One region of the Mesorhizobium sp. WSM4806 genome, then DNA from elsewhere that is predicted to be linked to it. Evidence: riboswitches for the same ligand, from Rfam matches in the RefSeq annotation. Region 1 holds a riboswitch; each other region holds the start of a gene.
What was found. A riboswitch is a leader RNA that binds a small molecule or an ion and turns the genes downstream of it on or off. The one in region 1 is predicted to bind cobalamin.
Positions count from the first base shown of each region.

Region 2: another riboswitch for cobalamin. It lies ahead of metE (5-methyltetrahydropteroyltriglutamate--homocysteine S-methyltransferase); the one in region 1 lies ahead of AC0L2M_RS18030 (ATP-binding cassette domain-containing protein).
Region 3: another riboswitch for cobalamin. It lies ahead of AC0L2M_RS04250 (CbtB domain-containing protein); the one in region 1 lies ahead of AC0L2M_RS18030 (ATP-binding cassette domain-containing protein).

Region 1 is NZ_JBVVQZ010000011.1:102,638-108,559, reverse strand. Features, by position in the region: gene groL (chaperonin GroEL) at 1-570, opposite strand, end outside; gene groES (co-chaperone GroES) at 632-928, opposite strand; gene AC0L2M_RS18040 (bifunctional helix-turn-helix transcriptional regulator/GNAT family N-acetyltransferase) at 1,179-2,114, shown strand; gene AC0L2M_RS18035 (AraC family transcriptional regulator) at 2,214-3,044, opposite strand; cobalamin riboswitch at 3,310-3,510, shown strand; partial or broken gene AC0L2M_RS18030 (ATP-binding cassette domain-containing protein) at 3,599-4,048, shown strand; partial or broken gene AC0L2M_RS18025 (iron ABC transporter permease) at 4,335-4,439, shown strand; gene AC0L2M_RS18020 (EAL domain-containing protein) at 4,875-5,922, shown strand, end outside.
Region 2 is NZ_JBVVQZ010000025.1:43,489-49,410, reverse strand. Features, by position in the region: gene AC0L2M_RS30150 (serine hydroxymethyltransferase) at 1-507, shown strand, start outside; gene metK (methionine adenosyltransferase) at 562-1,737, shown strand; gene AC0L2M_RS30140 (adenosine kinase) at 1,846-2,838, shown strand; cobalamin riboswitch at 3,232-3,430, shown strand; gene metE (5-methyltetrahydropteroyltriglutamate--homocysteine S-methyltransferase) at 3,546-5,891, shown strand.
Region 3 is NZ_JBVVQZ010000002.1:336,069-341,990, forward strand. Features, by position in the region: gene cobD (threonine-phosphate decarboxylase CobD) at 10-1,050, opposite strand; gene cbiB (adenosylcobinamide-phosphate synthase CbiB) at 1,049-2,017, shown strand; gene cobO (cob(I)yrinic acid a,c-diamide adenosyltransferase) at 2,203-2,817, opposite strand; gene cobU (bifunctional adenosylcobinamide kinase/adenosylcobinamide-phosphate guanylyltransferase) at 2,819-3,316, opposite strand; gene AC0L2M_RS04245 (CbtA family protein) at 3,339-4,103, opposite strand; gene AC0L2M_RS04250 (CbtB domain-containing protein) at 4,133-4,312, opposite strand; cobalamin riboswitch at 4,350-4,558, opposite strand; gene AC0L2M_RS04255 (heparan-alpha-glucosaminide N-acetyltransferase) at 4,987-5,922, shown strand, end outside.

The sequences.
Region 1 (5,922 bases):
GACGACTTCGAGTTCGGTCTCGGCGGTCTTGGCTTCCTCGACCGTGATGACGCCCTCATTGCCGACCTTCTGCATCGCTTCGGCGATCATCGAGCCGACCGAAGCATCGCCATTGCCGGCGATGGTGCCGACCTGGGCAACCTCTTCCGAGGTCTTGATCTTCTTGGCGTTCTTGATCAGCGTCGAGACGACGTCGCTGACCGCGAGGTCGATGCCGCGCTTCAGGTCCATCGGGTTCATGCCGGCGGCAACCGCCTTGTGGCCTTCCTGGACGATCGACTGCGCCAGAACGGTCGCGGTCGTGGTGCCGTCGCCGGCGATGTCGTTGGTCTTCGAAGCAACTTCGCGGACCATCTGCGCGCCCATGTTCTCGAACTTGTCCTCAAGCTCGATTTCCTTGGCGACGGTGACGCCGTCCTTGGTGATGCGCGGGGCGCCGAACGACTTGTCGATGACCACGTTGCGGCCCTTGGGGCCGAGCGTGACCTTCACTGCGTCGGCGAGGATGTTGACGCCGCGCAGCATGCGCTCACGGGCATCGCGAGAAAATTTTACGTCTTTGGCAGCCATTTTTAGCTCCTGGCAGGGGCTTGAATTGAGCCCGGGGTTTAAGCGATGGTGAGGCCGATATTCAGCCGATGATGCCCATGATGTCGGATTCCTTCATGATCAGAAGGTCTTCGCCATTGAGCTTGACTTCGGTGCCCGACCACTTGCCGAACAGGATGCGATCGCCGGCCTTGACGTCCAGCGGGACGAGCTTGCCGGCTTCGTCGCGGGCGCCGGAACCAACGGCGATGATCTCGCCTTCCTGCGGCTTTTCCTTCGCCGTGTCGGGGATGATGATCCCGCCGGCAGTCTTGGATTCGGATTCAACCCGGCGTACGACCACGCGGTCATGAAGCGGGCGGAACTTCGACTTTGCCATTTTTTATTCCTCGGTGAGAATGGTGAGAATAGTTCCTCCGTCCGGCGGCGCCGGACAAACCTATAAGCCCGGCGGCGCCGGACCTACGCTTAGCACTCACCAATGGCGAGTGCTAACGTGGCGGTGAGATAAGCCGGTGGCTGGCGAGAGTCAAGGCGCTGAGTGAGCTGATCGACAGCCGCAGCCTGCTTCGAACTGATACTTGACTAAGTCAACTAAATGGTTGATCTTGTGCTGGCAGGAGGATGCCATGACGATTCATCATCAACCCGGCAGGGAGCGGATCGATGCGGTGCGGGGCTTCAACCGCTTCTACACCCGCCAGATCGGGCTGCTCGATGAAGGGCTGCTGAAAAGCGCCTTCTCGCTGACCGAGGCTCGGGTGCTCTATGAACTGGCGCATCGCGATGGCCTGACCGCCACCGATCTTGCGCGCGATCTCGGTCTCGACCCCGGCTATCTCAGCCGGTTGCTGAAAAAATTCGAGGAGCGTGGTCTGGTCGAGCGCGTGGCGACGCGAGCCGATGCGCGGCGCTCGTCGATTGCGCTGACGCCGGCGGGAAGAGCGGCGTTCGCGCCGCTGAACCAGGGTTCGCACGATCAGGTCGCGGCCCTGCTCGAGCGGCTTTCCGCACCGGAACAGGACAGGCTGGTCAAGGCGATGCAGACGGTGCAGCACCTACTGGGCGAGAGTGCAGAGCCCAAGGTCCTTTACATGCTGCGGTCCTTGCAGGTCGGCGACATCGGCTGGATCATCCATCGCCAGGGCCTGCTCTACGCGCAGGAATATGGCTGGGACGAAACTTATGAGGCGCTGGTCGCCGAAATCCTCGGCGCTTTCGCCAAATCCTACGATCCGAAATGGGAACGCAGCTGGATCGCCGAGCGGGAAGGGGAAGTCGTCGGCTCGGTCTTCGTCGTGCGCCAGTCGGACGCGGTGGCGAAGCTGCGCCTGCTCTACGTCGAACCCTCGGCGCGCGGTCTCGGCATCGGCAGGCGGCTGGTCGAGGAATGCATCCGCTTTGCCCGTGCCAAGGGCTACAAGACGTTGACGCTGTGGACCAACGACGTGCTCACCTCAGCGCGCCGCATCTACGAGGCGGCCGGGTTCAAGCTGGCCAATCAGGAACGCCACCACGCCTTCGGCAAGGATCTGGTCGGCCAGAACTGGAACCTGGAGTTGTAGCGTCTTTCCCTACTCCCCTTGTGGGACAAGGGGAGTAGGCAAGATAAGGCGGAGCGCCTCGACACTAGTCTCCAACACAAGTTGAAAACTGGCCCTTCCTCACCCGACCGGTATCCAGACTTCCAGCCCGCCATTGCCGCTGCGCGGATCGAATTCGGGGCCGTAGCGCTCGAATTCGGGCGCGTCGGCAATCTTGTGCCCGGAGGCCGGCAGCCATTTGTTCCAGATCGTGTTGACCGTGCGGCGGATGGTCGAGATGTGGCCACGATGGGCGAACACGGCGTATTTCTGCATCGGCACGCGTACGCGCGAAAACTCCTTCGGCAGGTCCGAAAAATCGGACACCTCGACGCCGGCGATATAGTCGAAATTGCCTGCATCGTCGCCGTTGACGCAGACGCCATAGGCGACGTCGCCGACCTCGCCTGGAATGTTGCCGATATAGGGGCCGAACCGCTGCCACTGCATCGGGATGCCGGCGCTGGTTTCGCAGCTGTAGCGCTCGCCGAGACCGGCGATGAGGAACGGCCGGCTGGTTTCGAAACGCGGCGGCTCGAGATTGGTGAGGAAGGACTGGTCCATCAGGATCGGCTCCACGAGATCGAGGTTTTTGAGCGAGCCTTGCGCGCGCACCAGTTCCGGCGTGGTGCCGAACTGGTCGCGGAAGGCACGGGTGAAAGCCTCATGCGAGGCATAGCCGGCGTCGAGCGCGACCGAGAGGATGTCCGGTGCGCCGGCGGCGAGCCTGCGCGCCGCCTCGGTCAGGCGGCGAGAACGCAGGTAGCCCATCACCGAACGTCCGGTCGCCGCACCGAAAGCCCGCGTCACGTGAAAGCGCGACACGCCGCTGCTGTTGGCGACATCGTCGAGCGAGATGGCCTCCGGCAGATGGCTTTCGACGAACCACAGCGCTTTCTCGGTCGGGTTCATATGGCTCCTCGCTGTGGGACTGCGCATTGGCCAGGTCATGGTATCGCTTACTGGTGGAGGCAGTTTGATCGAAATTGCGCACCGCGCAATGCGACGGTGATCGGCAAGCCGAAAGCGTTGGGCGAAGGGGTTGACAGGCGCAGGCGTTGTCTTTTAAGTAGTAACGTTATTACATTACGAGATTCGGTATGCTCGTTCTGACAAGACCATTGCTCGCGGGGCACTCCGGAACCCGGAAATTTATTGCGCTGGGATTGGCGGAAAACTAGGGTGGCTGACTGATGGTCCCCAAGCCGAAAGGCGAGGGGTGAAAAGGGAACACGGTGAGATCTTCGGATCGAGGCCGTGGCTGCCCCCGCAACTGTAAGCGGCGAGCAAAATCCGAAATGCCACTGGCCAAGGCTGGGAAGGCAGGATGGCGCAAGGACCCGCGAGCCAGGAGACCTGCCATCGCACGAGTTGACCGGACGGGGTGTGCCGGGAGGAGACGTGGACATCGGTCTTGTCGGCCGGTCCAGCTTCCTTCCGTCGCCATTTGAGAAAGTGACGGTAAGTTGGATGCCTGCCAGCCTCTTCTTGAAGCGCGTGAACTGAGCGCCACGGCGAATGGCCAGCGCCTGGTCAGTGCGGTCAGCCTTTCCGTCGCGGCGGGAGACCGCCTCGCCATCATCGGTCCCAACGGCGCCGGCAAGACGACGCTGCTGCGCATGCTATGCGGCACGCTGCGTCCGAGCGCGGGAGGTGTGAGATTTTCCGGACGCCGGCTGGAGACATTTCCGGCCGCCGAGCGGACGCTGCACATGGCGGTCGTCGGCCAGACCGATCAGCCCGATCCGCGGCTTGCCGTGATCGACTACGTCGGACTTGGGCGGGTCCCGCATGCCGGCTGGCGACGCAGGAGCGAGCAACGCGACGTCGTCGTCGAAGCGCTTCGCAGAACTGGCCTGCTGCCGCTGCTCGGCCGCACGATCGGCTCGCTGTCGGGTGGTGAGCGGCAACGCGCCCAGTTGGCGCGCGCCATCGCCCAGGAGCCGAAAATCCTGTTCCTCGATGAACCGACCAATCATCTCGATCCGCGCGCCCGCAGCGAACTTCTCGAACTCGTATCGCAGCTTGGCATGACCGTCGTGGCGGTGCTGCATGATCTGTCGCTGGTCACGCCATTTGCCACCAGGGTCGCGGTGATGAACGAGGCCCGGCTGCAGGCACTCGCCGGTCCGCGCGAGGCGCTGACCAAGCAGTTGATCCGCGAGATTTTCGGCGTCGACGTGCTTCGGCTGCGCCATCCGACTGGCGCGCACGCTGCTGCCGCCGCAGGAACTGCCGATCGGCATCATCACCAGTTCGGTCGGCGCTTTCTTCGTGGTCACCATGCTCATTCGCAATCGTTCATGATGGGCTGCCATGCACACTTGCCGGCTTCTGGCACAATGCCGAGTCTTTGGACTGACCTCTGGGACCGGCGCAGCGCGCCGAACCGCCCGTCGAGATTTTCACCGGCAGGATCGGCCATCATGTGCGATGGGCCTGCACGAGATTGGCTCCACCTTCTCCCCTTGTGGGCCCCCTTGTGGGAGAAGGTGGCCGCGAAGCGGCCGGATGAGGGGTGCTCCAGCTTGGAACCGACAGCGCTCCGGCCAGCACCCTCAACCGTCTCGGCGCTGCGCGCCGATCCACCTTCTCCCACAAGGGGAGAAGGCAAGAACTGCGCCATGCCCCGGCATCGACCCGGTTCACATGCCATTAGTATATCTGGACCACTATGCGGTCGCTTAGCTTGCAGCGAGCTTTCCTTGCTTTGCGCCAGGCGCCGAACCGGAGGAACTGTGTTTGGTCACGAAATCATCGAGGCAAGCCGCCCAGGCGCCCGAATCGACCGAGCTTGCCACGCTGGCGAAACTGGCGGGCTCCTCGTACGAGACGCTCGAGCGCGAACTCAGGGCTACGATCGCAACACTCGAGCAACAGGCGCTGCGATTCGAGACGGCGATCGACAACATCTCGCAAGGCATCTGCTTTTTCGACGCCGCTGAACGGCTGATCCTGTGCAACCGCCGCTATGCGGAAATTTACCGCATTGCACCCGAGCATTTGCGCCCCGGCCGGACGCTGGGCGAAATCGTCGAACGCCGCATCGCTGCCGGGACATCCGCGATGGCCAGCGACGCTTATCTCGCATTCGCCCGAGCGGTCAATTCGGGCACGACCCTGAGAAACTGGACCGCCAATCTCACCGACGGCCGGACAATTCAGATCTGCCATCAGCCGATGCCTGACGGCGGATGGGTGGCCACGCATGAGGACATAACGGAACTCACCGCCAATCGCCTGATCGTCGACGAGCGCATCTCGCTGCAAACGCTGATCGACTGGGTGCCCGACTACCTGTGGGTGAAGGACACCGAAAGCCGCTTCGTCGTCGCCAACAGGGCCATTGCTTCCGACAGCGGCAAGGCCAAAACCAGTGACATGATCGGTTTGACCGATTCCGATCTTCATGCCCCCGACCTTGCGCAGAAGTTTCGCGCCATCGAGCAAGGCGTGCTGCGCAGCGGACAGCCGATGATCGATGAGGAAGAGTTCGTTGTCGATGCGTCAGGCGCCGGCAAATGGTTTTCGTCGACGAAGGTGCCGTTGCGCAATGTTCAAAACGATATCTTCGGTCTGGTCGGCATCGCCCACGACATCACCGCCCGCAAGCAAGCGGACACCCTTCGAGACGGGCAGGCGCAGATACTGGAAATGATCGCGACGAGCGCCCCGCTCGAAGATGTGCTCGACTGCCTCATGCGCCTCGCCGAGTCTCAGTTGACTGGGATATTCGGTTCCGTCCTGTTGCTCGACAAGGATGGCAGCCACTTGCGGCACGGCGCCGCGC
Region 2 (5,922 bases), on a different contig from region 1:
CGTGCCGTGTTCCCTCTCCTCCAGGGCGGACCGCATATGAATACGATTGCCGCGCTAGCTGTCGCTCTGCACGAAGCAGGGAATCCGTCCTTCCGCGTGTACGGTCAGCAAATCGTCCACAACGCCAAGGCTCTGGCCCACGCGCTTCTGGAGCGAGGTTATGAACTCGTCACCGGGGGCACTGACAATCACATGCTGATCCTTGATCTTCGGGACCGGCCGCTATCCGGGAAAGCCTATGCCGAGCGCTTGTCGCAAGCGGGCATCATTACGAATTTCAACATGGTGCCGGGCGACCGGCGCCATCCCGCGCTCACCAGCGGCATACGCTTAGGCACGCCAGCAGTGACGTCTGTGGGCATGCGCGAGGCGGAAATGGTGCAGATTGCCGCTTTCATCGACCTGGTCTGTCGCCAGCCCGATGATTCGGACGTGCATGCCAGGGTGCGCAGAGACGTTGCCGACTTCTGCGCTGCGTTCGACGTGCCTGGCATCTCCGACAGGTAAGACGACCAGATCAACTGTCACATCCAATTCCAACGTTTGAAGCGAGGACATTCCATGACCAGACAATTCGTGTTCTCTTCCGAATCCGTCGGCGCGGGACATCCCGACAAGATGGCCGACAATATCTCAGATGGCGTCCTCGATGCGATCCTCCGCAAGGATCCTACGGCTCGTGTTGCTTGTGAAGCGTTGGTGAAGTCAGGGATGGTCGTTCTGGCTGGCGAGATCACCAGCGAAGCGCAGATCGACTACAGCCAAGTTGCCCGCGATATCATCTTGGACATTGGATATGACGACGATGCGATCGGCTTTGACGGCCGGCGTTGCGCCGTGATCTTGGCCTTGACCGAGCAGTCGCCTGACATCAGCCAGGGCGTCGACGAGGGACGAGGGCAGGATCTCGAGCAGGGAGCGGGGGATCAGGGTCTCATGTTCGGGTATGCGTGCAACGAGACCGAAACATTGATGCCGTTGCCAATCCAACTCGCTCACGAATTGACAAAAAAACAGGCAGAGGTGCGCCAAACCGGACGCCTTGGCTGGCTTCGCCCGGACGTTAAATCTCAAGTGTCCGTCCGTTATGAGGGTTTGCGCCCGGTAGCGCTTGATACCATAGTCCTGTCGACGCAGCATGACGAGGAGGTCTCACAAGCCACAGTCCGCGAAGGCGTCATTGAGGAGATCATAAGGCCGGTCTTGCCCCACGACTTGGATACGACGGGGATAAGATTCCTGGTCAATCCAACAGGCCGGTTCGTGGTCGGTGGGCCGCGCGGCGACTGCGGGCTCACCGGACGCAAGATCATCGTCGATTCCTACGGTGGGATGGGGCGTCACGGCGGCGGCGCCTTTTCGGGCAAGGACCCGTCCAAGGTTGATCGCTCGGCCGCCTATGCGGCGCGGTACGTCGCAAAAAATGTCGTTGCAAGCGGCCTTGCGGATGTCTGCGAGGTTCAGCTTGCCTACGCGATCGGTGTGGCCGCGCCGGTGTCTATCCTGATCAATACCTTCGGAACCGCAAAGATCGACGAAAAAAGGATCGAGCGCGTCGTTCTTGAGCTTTTCAATCTTCGACCGAAAGGCATCATCAAGATGCTTGATCTCTTACGCCCAATATACCGCAAGACCGCGACATACGGACACTTCGGCCGCGAAGAGCCGGAGTTCACGTGGGAAAGGACGGACAGAGCTGAGGACCTGCTGCGTGAGGCAGGACCGGCAGCAGCGTGATGCGCCGATGTTGGATGCAGCGGCATACGGCAACTCCATTCCACACCTGCAAAAACCCGCCCGCGCCCGGCGCGGCAGAGGGTGGGTTTTTGGCGGAGATATGAATAGATGCTGGACTATGACGTGCTTTGTATCGGTAATGCCATTGTCGACATCATCGCCCAGTGCGACGAGGCATTCCTTGAGACGAACGGCATCATCAAGGGCGCGATGAACCTGATCGACACGAGGCGCGCCGAGCTGCTCTACAGCCGCATGGGCCCGGCCATCGAAGCCTCCGGCGGCAGCGCCGGCAACACGGCGGCGGGCGTCGCCAGCTTCGGCGGCCGCGCCGCCTTCTTCGGCAAGGTCTCGAACGACACGCTCGGCGAAATCTACGCCCATGACATGCACGCCCAGGGCGTGGCCTTCGACACCAGGCCGCTCGATGGCGAACCGCCGACGGCGCGCTCGATGATCTTCGTCACGCCGGACGGCGAGCGCTCGATGAACACCTATCTCGGCGCTTGCGTCGAGCTCGGTCCGGAGGATGTCGAGGCGGACAAGGCGTCGGGCGCCGCCGTCACCTATTTCGAGGGCTATCTGTGGGACCCGCCGCGCGCCAAGGAAGCGTTCCGGCAGACGGCGAAGCTCGCCCACGCAGCCGGGCGCGAAGTGTCGATGACATTGTCGGATTCGTTCTGCGTCGACCGCTACCGCGAGGAGTTTCTGGAGCTGATGCGCTCGGGCACCGTCGACATCGTGTTTGCCAACAGCCACGAGATCAAGTCGCTGTACCAGACCGCCTCGTTCGACGAGGCACTGGCGCAGATCCGCACGGATTGCAGGATCGCCGCCGTGACCTGTTCTGAAAAGGGCTCGGTGATCGTGCGCGGCGGCGAGACCGTGGTGATCAAGGCGACCGCGATCAAGGAACTGGTTGACACGACAGGCGCCGGCGATCTCTATGCCGCCGGCTTCCTGCATGGCTACACGCAAGGCCGCGACCTGCAGACCTGCGGCGACCTTGGCTCACTGGCGGCCGGATTGGTGATCCAGCAGATCGGCCCCAGACCCCGGCAGAATTTGCGCCGCGAGGCTGAACAGGCGGGTTCGCTGTAGGGCGGCATTTCCGCCACGTGTTGCCCACCTTCCTGTTGTGCAGGCTGTCCAGACGAGCGCGTGTAAATCGAACGCGTACCAGTCCGAGAAGGATGGCGGTTTTTCTCCAAATTTCTGGTTGTTGAGGCTCAGGACTTGTCGCACTTCGGGCCAGTACTGCCGCCCGATCATGAATGGCCAACACGCGCCATTTTTGACGAAGTTCGTTTTGGGACGGAATCGTACAAATGGCAGATTGCCCGAGCGGCGAGGCACAGCCTGCGCAGACCGGAGAGTGGCGCAGAAGGCTCAGCTCTACGGCGACCTGCGACTTGGGAACGCGCCGCAGGTAAACAGTTCACATAAACACATAAACATTTCTTTATACGTTATTGACAACAATGCGAGCTGCTGCGATTGTCCGCATGTCGTGGTTCTCCGCAAGGTGTTGCCGTAGCGGAGCTAAGAGGGAAACCGGTGCAATGCCGGCGCTGCCCCCGCAACTGTAAGCGGCGAGCCAACCCACCAATGTCACTGGGCGACCTGCCCCGGGAAGACGGGGCAGAGGCTGTGACCCGCGAGCCAGGAGACCTGCCACGGTGAACAACGTCCACGGGCGGGGTGTCTGGTGGCCGCGGCAGCTCGGTGTTCATGCCGGCCTGCTAGCGCCTTCCTTGTCCCCGCCCCAACCATCGGGGTATGGAATGAATGTCTCCCAGCAAGTTCCCATAGCAACGCTTGGCATGCCGCGTGTCGGTCGCCGGCGAGAACTGAAATTCGCGCTCGAAAGCTACTGGTCCGGAAAATCTTCTGCTGCCAACCTTCTCGCGACGGCGAAGGCACTCCGTGCCGCCAGCTGGAGCGAGCAGCATGATCGCGGCGTGTCGAAAATCCCGTCGAACGACTTCTCACTGTATGACCATGTGCTCGACACCGCAGCAATGGTCGGCGCCGTGCCAGCTCGTTACGGCTGGACGGGCGGCGAGGTCCCGCTCGACATCTACTTCGCGATGGCGCGCGGGACGCAAGGCGATACTGCGGGTTGTGGACACGCCAGTCACGGGCATGCGGTTCAGGGGCAGCGCGTAACCGCGATGGAAATGACCAAATGGTTCGACACTAACTACCACTACATCGTGCCGGAGCTGAGCCAGGATCAGACATTCGCCCTCTCGTCGACGAACCCAGTCGATCACTTTCTGGAGGCAAAAGAGCTTGGCATCCATACACGCCCGGTCATCCTTGGACCGGTCACCTTCCTCAAGCTGGCGAAGTCTCCCGACCAGGGTTTCGATCCGATAGCGCTCCTACCGCGGCTGCTGCCCGTCTACGAGCAACTCCTGCGGACGCTGGAGCTCTCGGGGGCGGACTGGGTGCAGATTGATGAGCCGGCGCTTGTGCTCGATCTTAACCCGAACGAACGAGCTGCCTTCGAATTCACATACGGCCAGCTGTCGAAAGCCGCGCCCAAGTTGAAAATTATGCTGGCGACCTATTTCGGGCCGCTGGGAGACAATCTGGAGACCGCGCTTTCGCTGCGCCTGGCGGGCCTACATCTCGACCTCGTGCGCGCTCCCGAGCAGTTGGAGACGGTTGGTCGGCTCGCACCGAAGGATCTGGTGCTCTCACTTGGCTTGATCGACGGCCGCAACGTCTGGCGCGCGAATCTGGCTGCCATTCTCGACCGCATCAAGCCGATCGTTGCCGGCTGGCCGCTGGATCGCGTCGAGATTGCGCCTTCCTGCTCGATGCTTCATGTGCCGATGGACCTGCGGATGGAGACCGCGCTCGATGTGGATGTCAGTTCGTGGCTGGCATTTGCCGCCCAGAAGAGTGAAGAGCTGCTTGTGCTGGCCCAAGCCTTATCCGAAGGCAGGGAGGCCGTAGCAGGCGCACTGAAAGCTTCTGCCGAGGCGGCCGCCGCGCGCGCAATGTCTACAAAGGTCCATGATCCGCTCGTCCACGGTCGAATTAGCAGCATTGACGGCGTCATGAAGCAACGAAAGAGCGCATTTGCCAAGCGCTCGAGAGTCCAGGCCGACACGCTCCGCCTGCCGCCGTTCCCGACGACGACCATCGGGTCCTTCCCGCAGACGCCCGGGGTGCGCAGGGCGCGCTCCGCTCACGCGAAGGGCCGGCTGAGCTATGTCGACTACCAGGCCTTCCTGAAGAAGGAGACTGAGGCGGCTGTGCGTTGGCAGGAGGAGATCGGGCTGGACGTGCTGGTACACGGCGAGTTCGAACGAAACGACATGGTGCAGCATTTCGGCGAGCAGCTGTCCGGCCTCGCCTTCACCCAGCATGGCTGGGTGCAAAGTTACGGCTCCCGGCTCGTGCGCCCTCCCATCATCTTCGGCGACGTATCGCGGCCCAATCCGATGACGGTCCTCTGGTGGCAATTTGCCCAGTCGCTGACGAAAAAGCCGGTAAAGGGCATGCTCACAGGCCCAGTGACGATTCTTAACTGGTCTTTTGTGCGCGACGACGTACCCCGCGCCGAGGTCTGCCGCCAAATCGCGCTCGCCATCCGCGATGAAGTGGCCGACCTGGAAAGAGCTGGCGCAAGGGTGATCCAGATCGATGAGGCCGCGTTTCGCGAAGGCTTGCCCCTGCGGAAGTCCGACTGGAAACATTATCTCGGCTGGGCTGTCGAATGCTTCCGGCTCGCTTCAACGGGTGTAGCGGACGCGACCCAAATTCACACCCACATGTGCTATTCTGAGTTCAATGAGATCATCGACTCGATCGCTGAACTGGACGCGGACGTAATTTCGATTGAGACGTCGCGCTCCAAAATGGAACTGCTAGACGCCTTCACGAAGTCCAAATATCCGAATGACATCGGTCCTGGCGTCTACGACATTCACTCACCACGTGTCCCGGAAGTCGGCGAGATTTTACATCTCGCCCAACTTGCCCGCGCGCGACTGTCGGACAGCCAACTGTGGGTGAATCCGGATTGTGGCCTCAAAACAAGGAAATGGGAGGAGGTCCGGCCTGCCCTCATGAACATGGTCGCTGCCGCATGCGCGCTGCGGGAGAAAGAGCGGGCGCAGGTCGCTGGGCCAGTGTGACCGGCAAACATGTGACCAGCGGGATTCGCGG
Region 3 (5,922 bases), on a different contig from region 1:
TGACGCGCTTTAGGCCCCATCGTCGCGCTGTTGCGACCAGTCGGCAAGAGCCGATTCGAGCCGCCGCCATTCCTCGTCAGGTCCCGGCAGCCCGGCGCGCAGCACCTCCGGCCGGCCGGGAAAATGCCGAAGCAGGATGCCGCGCTCGCCAAGCGCCGAAAACAGACCGGCGGCGTCCGCCAGCCTGACATAGCGGAACAGGGTGGTGCCGCCGGCAACAGCAACGCCGAAGCGGCCGAACAGCGCATCGAGCCGCGCTGCATCCCTGGCCAGACGGTGCCGCATCTCGGCCTGCCAGCCGCTGTCGGCAATCGCACGGATGCCATATTCGAGCGCCGGACCGGCAACCGCCCACGGCCCGAACTGCGCCTCCAGCCGTTCGACCGTCAGTGCGTCGGCCAATGCAAAGCCGAGCCGCAGGCCGGCAAGGCCAAAAAACTTGCCGAAGGAGCGCAGCACGACGATGCCGCCATGCTCGACATCGCCGGCCAGGCTCTCGCCAAGCGGGCCGACATCCATGAACGCCTCGTCGACGACCAGCAGCCCGCCTCTGGCGCGCAATCGTTCGGCAAGCGCAAGCAGCTTCTCGCGCTCGACGATGCGACCGTCCGGATTGTTGGGGTTGACGACGATGGCAAGGTCGGCTCCTGCCAGGGCATCGAAATCGTCGACCTCCATCGCCGCATGGCCGGCGATGGCCGCTGCCCGCTGATGCTCGGCATAGGTCGGCCCGAGCACCAGCGCCTTGCCGGGGCTGACCAGCGAAGCGACGCGCGGCAACAGGATCTGCGTGCCCGGCGCTGCCACCACATTGGCCGCCGATGGTGCGCCATAGGCGCTCGCCGCGACATCGGCAAGATCACGGACCCGCGCAGCTTCCGGCAATCTCGACAGGGCGGTGGCGGGCAGCTCGAAAAACGGATAGGAGTGCGGATTGATACCGGTCGAGAGGTCGACGAAGGGCTGCGGCGCATGCGGAAAAAGCGCCCTCGCCCGGCCAAGGCTTCCGCCGTGATCCACCACTGCCGCCGCTCTATCAAGAGACTTCATGTCGATCCTGATCGCTTTCCTGTCACTGCTTGTTGAATTCGCTGTCGGCTATCCCAGCTGGCTGCTCGGCGCGATCGGCCACCCCGTCACCTGGTTCGGCAGGCTGATATCCTTTCTCGACCGCAGGCTCAACCGCGATACTGATTCCGACGCCCTGCGCCGCCGGCGCGGTGTTCATGCGCTGCTGATCATCGTGCTGGTGCCGGCCACCATCGCTTTCGCTGTGGAAACCATGCTTGCGGGCATTCCAGCCGGATTGATCCTCACCGCGCTCCTGGCGACATCGCTGCTGTCGCAGAAGAGCCTGGCCGAGCATGTCGAGGCGGTGGCCGACGGACTCGACAATGGCGGACTCGACATCGGTCGTGTTGCCGTCTCGCAGATCGTCGGCCGCGATCCGGAAAAGCTCGACAGAGCCGGTGTCTGCCGCGCGGCGATCGAAAGCCTGGCCGAGAATTTTTCCGACGGCGTGGTCGCGCCGGTCTTCTGGATCGGCGTCGGCGGGCTGGCCGGCGGCGTCGCCTACAAGGCCGCCAACACCGCCGATTCGATGATCGGCCACCGCACGCCGCGCCATGAGGCTTTCGGCCGGGCGGCGGCGCGCTTCGACGATCTGATCAACCTGCCGGCGTCGCGGCTGACCGCACTGCTTATCGTGCTGGCCGCCTTCCTCGTCAAAGACGCCGATGCCGGCAACGCCTGGCGCACCGTGCGGCGCGACGCGAAAAAGCACCGCTCGCCCAATGCCGGCTGGCCTGAGGCGGCGATGGCCGGCGCGCTCGGCCTGGCGCTGGCCGGGCCGCGCTCCTACGACGGCGTCATGGTCGACGACGCGTTCATGGGCGAAGGCGGCCGCCGCGATGTCGAGAGCGTGGACATCAGACGAGCGCTAAGACTCTATCAGGTTGCCGACTTTCTGCTGATGGGACTGTTCGGCTTGCTGTCGGTGATCGTCATCGTTGCGTGACGTCCACTGTGCGGCCTTTCCTTCTCCCCTTGTGGGAGAAGGTGGATCGGCGCGCAGCGCCGAGACGGTTGGGGTGTTGGACGGAGTGCTGTCGGTGCCAAGCTAGAACACCCCTCATCCGACCTCGCTTCGCGAGAGGCCACCTTCTCCCACAAGGGGAGAAGGAAGAAGAGGCGAACGAAACCTCAAAACTCTATGCCTTGCTGCGCTTTCACGCCGGCGGAAAAGTGATGCTTCGTAACTCCCATCTCGGTGACCAAATCGGCCGCCTCGACCAGCGCCGGCTTGGCGTTGCGGCCGGTGACGACGATATGCAGGTTTTCGCGCCGGCCCTTCAGCGCCGCCACCACCGTGTCGAGATCGAGATAGTCGTAGCGCAGCGCGATGTTCAACTCGTCGAGCACCAGAAGGCTAATCGATGGATCGGCCATTAGCTCGAGCACCTTGGCCCAGGCAGCCTCGGCGGCGGCGATGTCGCGCTTCAAATCCTGCGTTTCCCAGGTAAAACCCTCGCCCATCGTGTGCCAGACGACCCGGTCGCCGAAAGCGGCAAAGGCGTCCTTCTCGCCGGTATGCCATTTGCCCTTGATGAACTGGACGACGCCGACGCGCCTGCCGTAGCCGAGCATCCTCAGCGCCAGCCCGAAGGCGGCAGTGGTCTTGCCCTTGCCGGGCCCGGTGTTGACGATCAGCAGTCCCTTCTCGACCGTCTTGGCCGCGACCTCGGCGTCCTGCACCGCCTTGCGCTTGGCCATCTTGGCGCGGTGGCGTTGCTCGTCCCTGTCATCGATATCGGTCATATCACTTCACCTTGAGCGGCAGTCCCGTCACCATCAGCAGCACCGTGCCGGCGACGGCGGCGACCTGCTGGTTGAGCCGGCCGGCGGCATCGCGAAACCGGCGGGCAAGCGCATTGTCAGGCACGATGCCCTGGCCGACCTCGTTGGAAACCACGAACCACGGCCCGCGCGGCCGCGACAGCACATCCGCCAGCCCTCGGCATTCGGCCTCAATGTCGCGTTCGGCCAGCATATGGTTGGACAGCCACAGCGTCAGGCAGTCGATCAGGACAGGCCGGCCGTCAGGCAGCGCCCCGATCGCGCCGACGAGATCGAGCGGCGCATCGATCGTCGTCCAACCGTCGCAACGCCGCGCTCGGTGCAGCGCGATGCGTTCGTGCATCTCGTCGTCATAGGCTTGCGCCGTGGCGATGTAGGTCCACGGCGCTGGACAGGCCGTCACCAGGCTTTCGGCATGCGCGCTCTTGCCCGAGCGTGCACCGCCGACGACCAGGGTCAGCTTGCTGCCTGGAGCAGCGCGATCAGGCAAGGCTGTCGCGCAGGCCGGTTGCGGCGCCGGTCAAGCGGCCGCGCACCACGCCGACGACAGCGCCGAGCACCAGCCAGAACACCAGATTGGTCAGCGTCACCGCCACCACGAACTGGTGGTGCAGGCCTTCCGGGATCGGCGATTCGAAACTTTCGGGCTGCGGCGCGCCGACAATATGCGGCGCGACGATCAACGCTACGGCAAGAAGGGCCAGCGGCAGCGATTTGCGAAAGGCGAGCAGCCCGAGACCGGCAGCCGTCGCCACCACGGTCGCCGTCCACCAGATCTGGCGCTGGGCGAAATCGGCCGCCGGCATCGCCGGCAGTTCGGGCGGCAGGCCGAGGTTCGGGGCCAGCGTGAACACCGCGAAGCCGGCAAGGCCCCAGAACAGGCCCTGTCGCCAATTGCCGATGCCGCCGGCGAATTCCGAAGCGGCGACCAGGATCAGCGCAAAGCCGATGCCGGTGACGACGTTGGCAACGACGTTGAAAGCGAAGCGCTCGAAGCCATCGGCCGGCGCCCAGCCTTCCTCTTCCGCGGTGGCTGCTTCAGCCGGCACGGCGCTGCTCATGGCATTGCTGCCTGCTGCGGCCGGCGACAAACCATGGTCATGCGTGTGACCACCGCCGGCCTGTTCGTAGACTTCTGCCTTGAGGATGAGTGGCACGGTGGCGTAGGCCTGCATGCAGGCCAGAACGACGCCGGCCACTAGCCCTGCGATCGCCGCGATGAACACGACGTTGCGAAACAGTGTCATGGTGTCAGCCCCTCGTCAGTGGCCCCCCGTCAGTGGCATGGAAAGCCCATCGAATGGCGATAGTCGTGAGCGGCATTGTGGACCGCATCGATATGCGAGAAGCCGACAAAGCCCATGACGAAAACGCCGAGAAATGCAGCAAGCGCCAACTGCACAAAGCGCGACTGCGAGGAGACGGAAGCGCCGAGCGAGACGGAAGCGGTATTCATGTCTTGTCCTTTCGCCCTCCACCCGAGGGCATAGAAGTCAGTTCTCCTGTCGCCGGCAGGTCTCCTGGCTCGCGGATCAGCGCCCTTCCCCACCTTCCCGAAGAAGCTCTTCCCGAAGAAAATCTTCAGTGGCATATGGAGAGGACTACCGCACACAGTTGCGGGGGCAGCCACGGCATCGGGCGAATTTGCCCCTACCGCATTCCCTCTTGGTTCCAAAACGGAACCGACGACGGCTGCGACTATAGGCAGAATCGCCGCGCCCGGCAAACCAAATTCCGCCAGCTAGCAGCGCGAATGCGCCGTGCCGGCAGACCAGCTTGGTTCCTCGACGCCGCGATCTTGACAGGTTGAAAGCCGATCGTCCGCGCTGCCGCTCACCTGCCTGCCGGCATCCTCTCCCCGTAGAACGGGGAGAGGGGGCGCTGTCATCGATGGTTTCGCCAATCACCAGCGTTGCAAGAAGGGCGCCGGCGTTGCGGCCAGCTTCTTTCGCCCCGTTCACGGGGAGAAATGCCCGGCAGGGCAATGAGGGGCGGCGCCGGCCTCGACCACTGGCTGCGAGCGGCATACGGCGCTTTAGCCTAAGCCCTGGGCATCAATGGGCCCTGTCTTCTTTTGTCCGGGGCAACCATGATAGTCGTCTTGCAGCACTGAATCAGAATTGCGAGACCATGACCATTCCTACGCCGGCCGTTCAGGACCGATCCAGGCGCATCATCGCCATCGACGTCGCCCGCGGCATCGCTTTGCTTGCCATGGCGAGCTACCATCTCACCTGGGATCTCGAATTCTTCGGCTACACCGATCCCGGCCTGACCGCCTTTGGCTGGTGGAAATTCTACGCGCGCTGCATCGCTTCGACCTTCCTGTTCCTGGTCGGCGTCAGCCTGTTCCTCGCCCATGGCAAGCAAATCCGCTGGAACGGCTTCTGGAAACGCTTCGCCATGGTCGGCGGGGCGGCGCTCGCCATATCGGCCGCCACCAGGCTTGCCACACCCGACAGTTTCATCTTCTTCGGCATCCTGCACGAGATCGCGCTCGCCAGCCTGCTCGGCCTGGCGTTTCTGCGGCTGCCGGCGCTGCTGACGCTGGTTGTCGCAGCTTTCGTCATCACCGCGCCGCTCTACCTCAGGTCCGAGATCTTCGATCATCCGGCCCTGTGGTGGGTCGGCCTGTCGGCAACCAACCCGCGCTCCAACGATTATGTCCCGCTGTTTCCATGGTTCGGCGCTGTGCTTGCCGGCATCGCAGCGGCAAAGCTTGCCTTCGCCTCCGGCATGCTGACGCGGCTGGCGGGCCTAACGCCCGGCCGCTGGACTAATCCGCTGGTCTTTATCGGCCGGCACAGCCTCGCCTTCTATCTGATCCACCAGCCGGTGCTGATCGGCTCGGTCTGGCTGACTTCGCAAGTCATGCCGGCAGCCGTCGAAACCAGGCAGGTCACCTTCCTAAAAGAATGCCAGGCATCGTGCGAGCAATCGCGCGACACGGAGTTCTGCAGCAGCTATTGTGTCTGCATGCTCGATACGCTCGAGGGCGAGGCCACGCTTGATCGGCTCTACCGCAACGACCAGGCTGCTGAATGGAAGGCGCATCTCGACGAACTC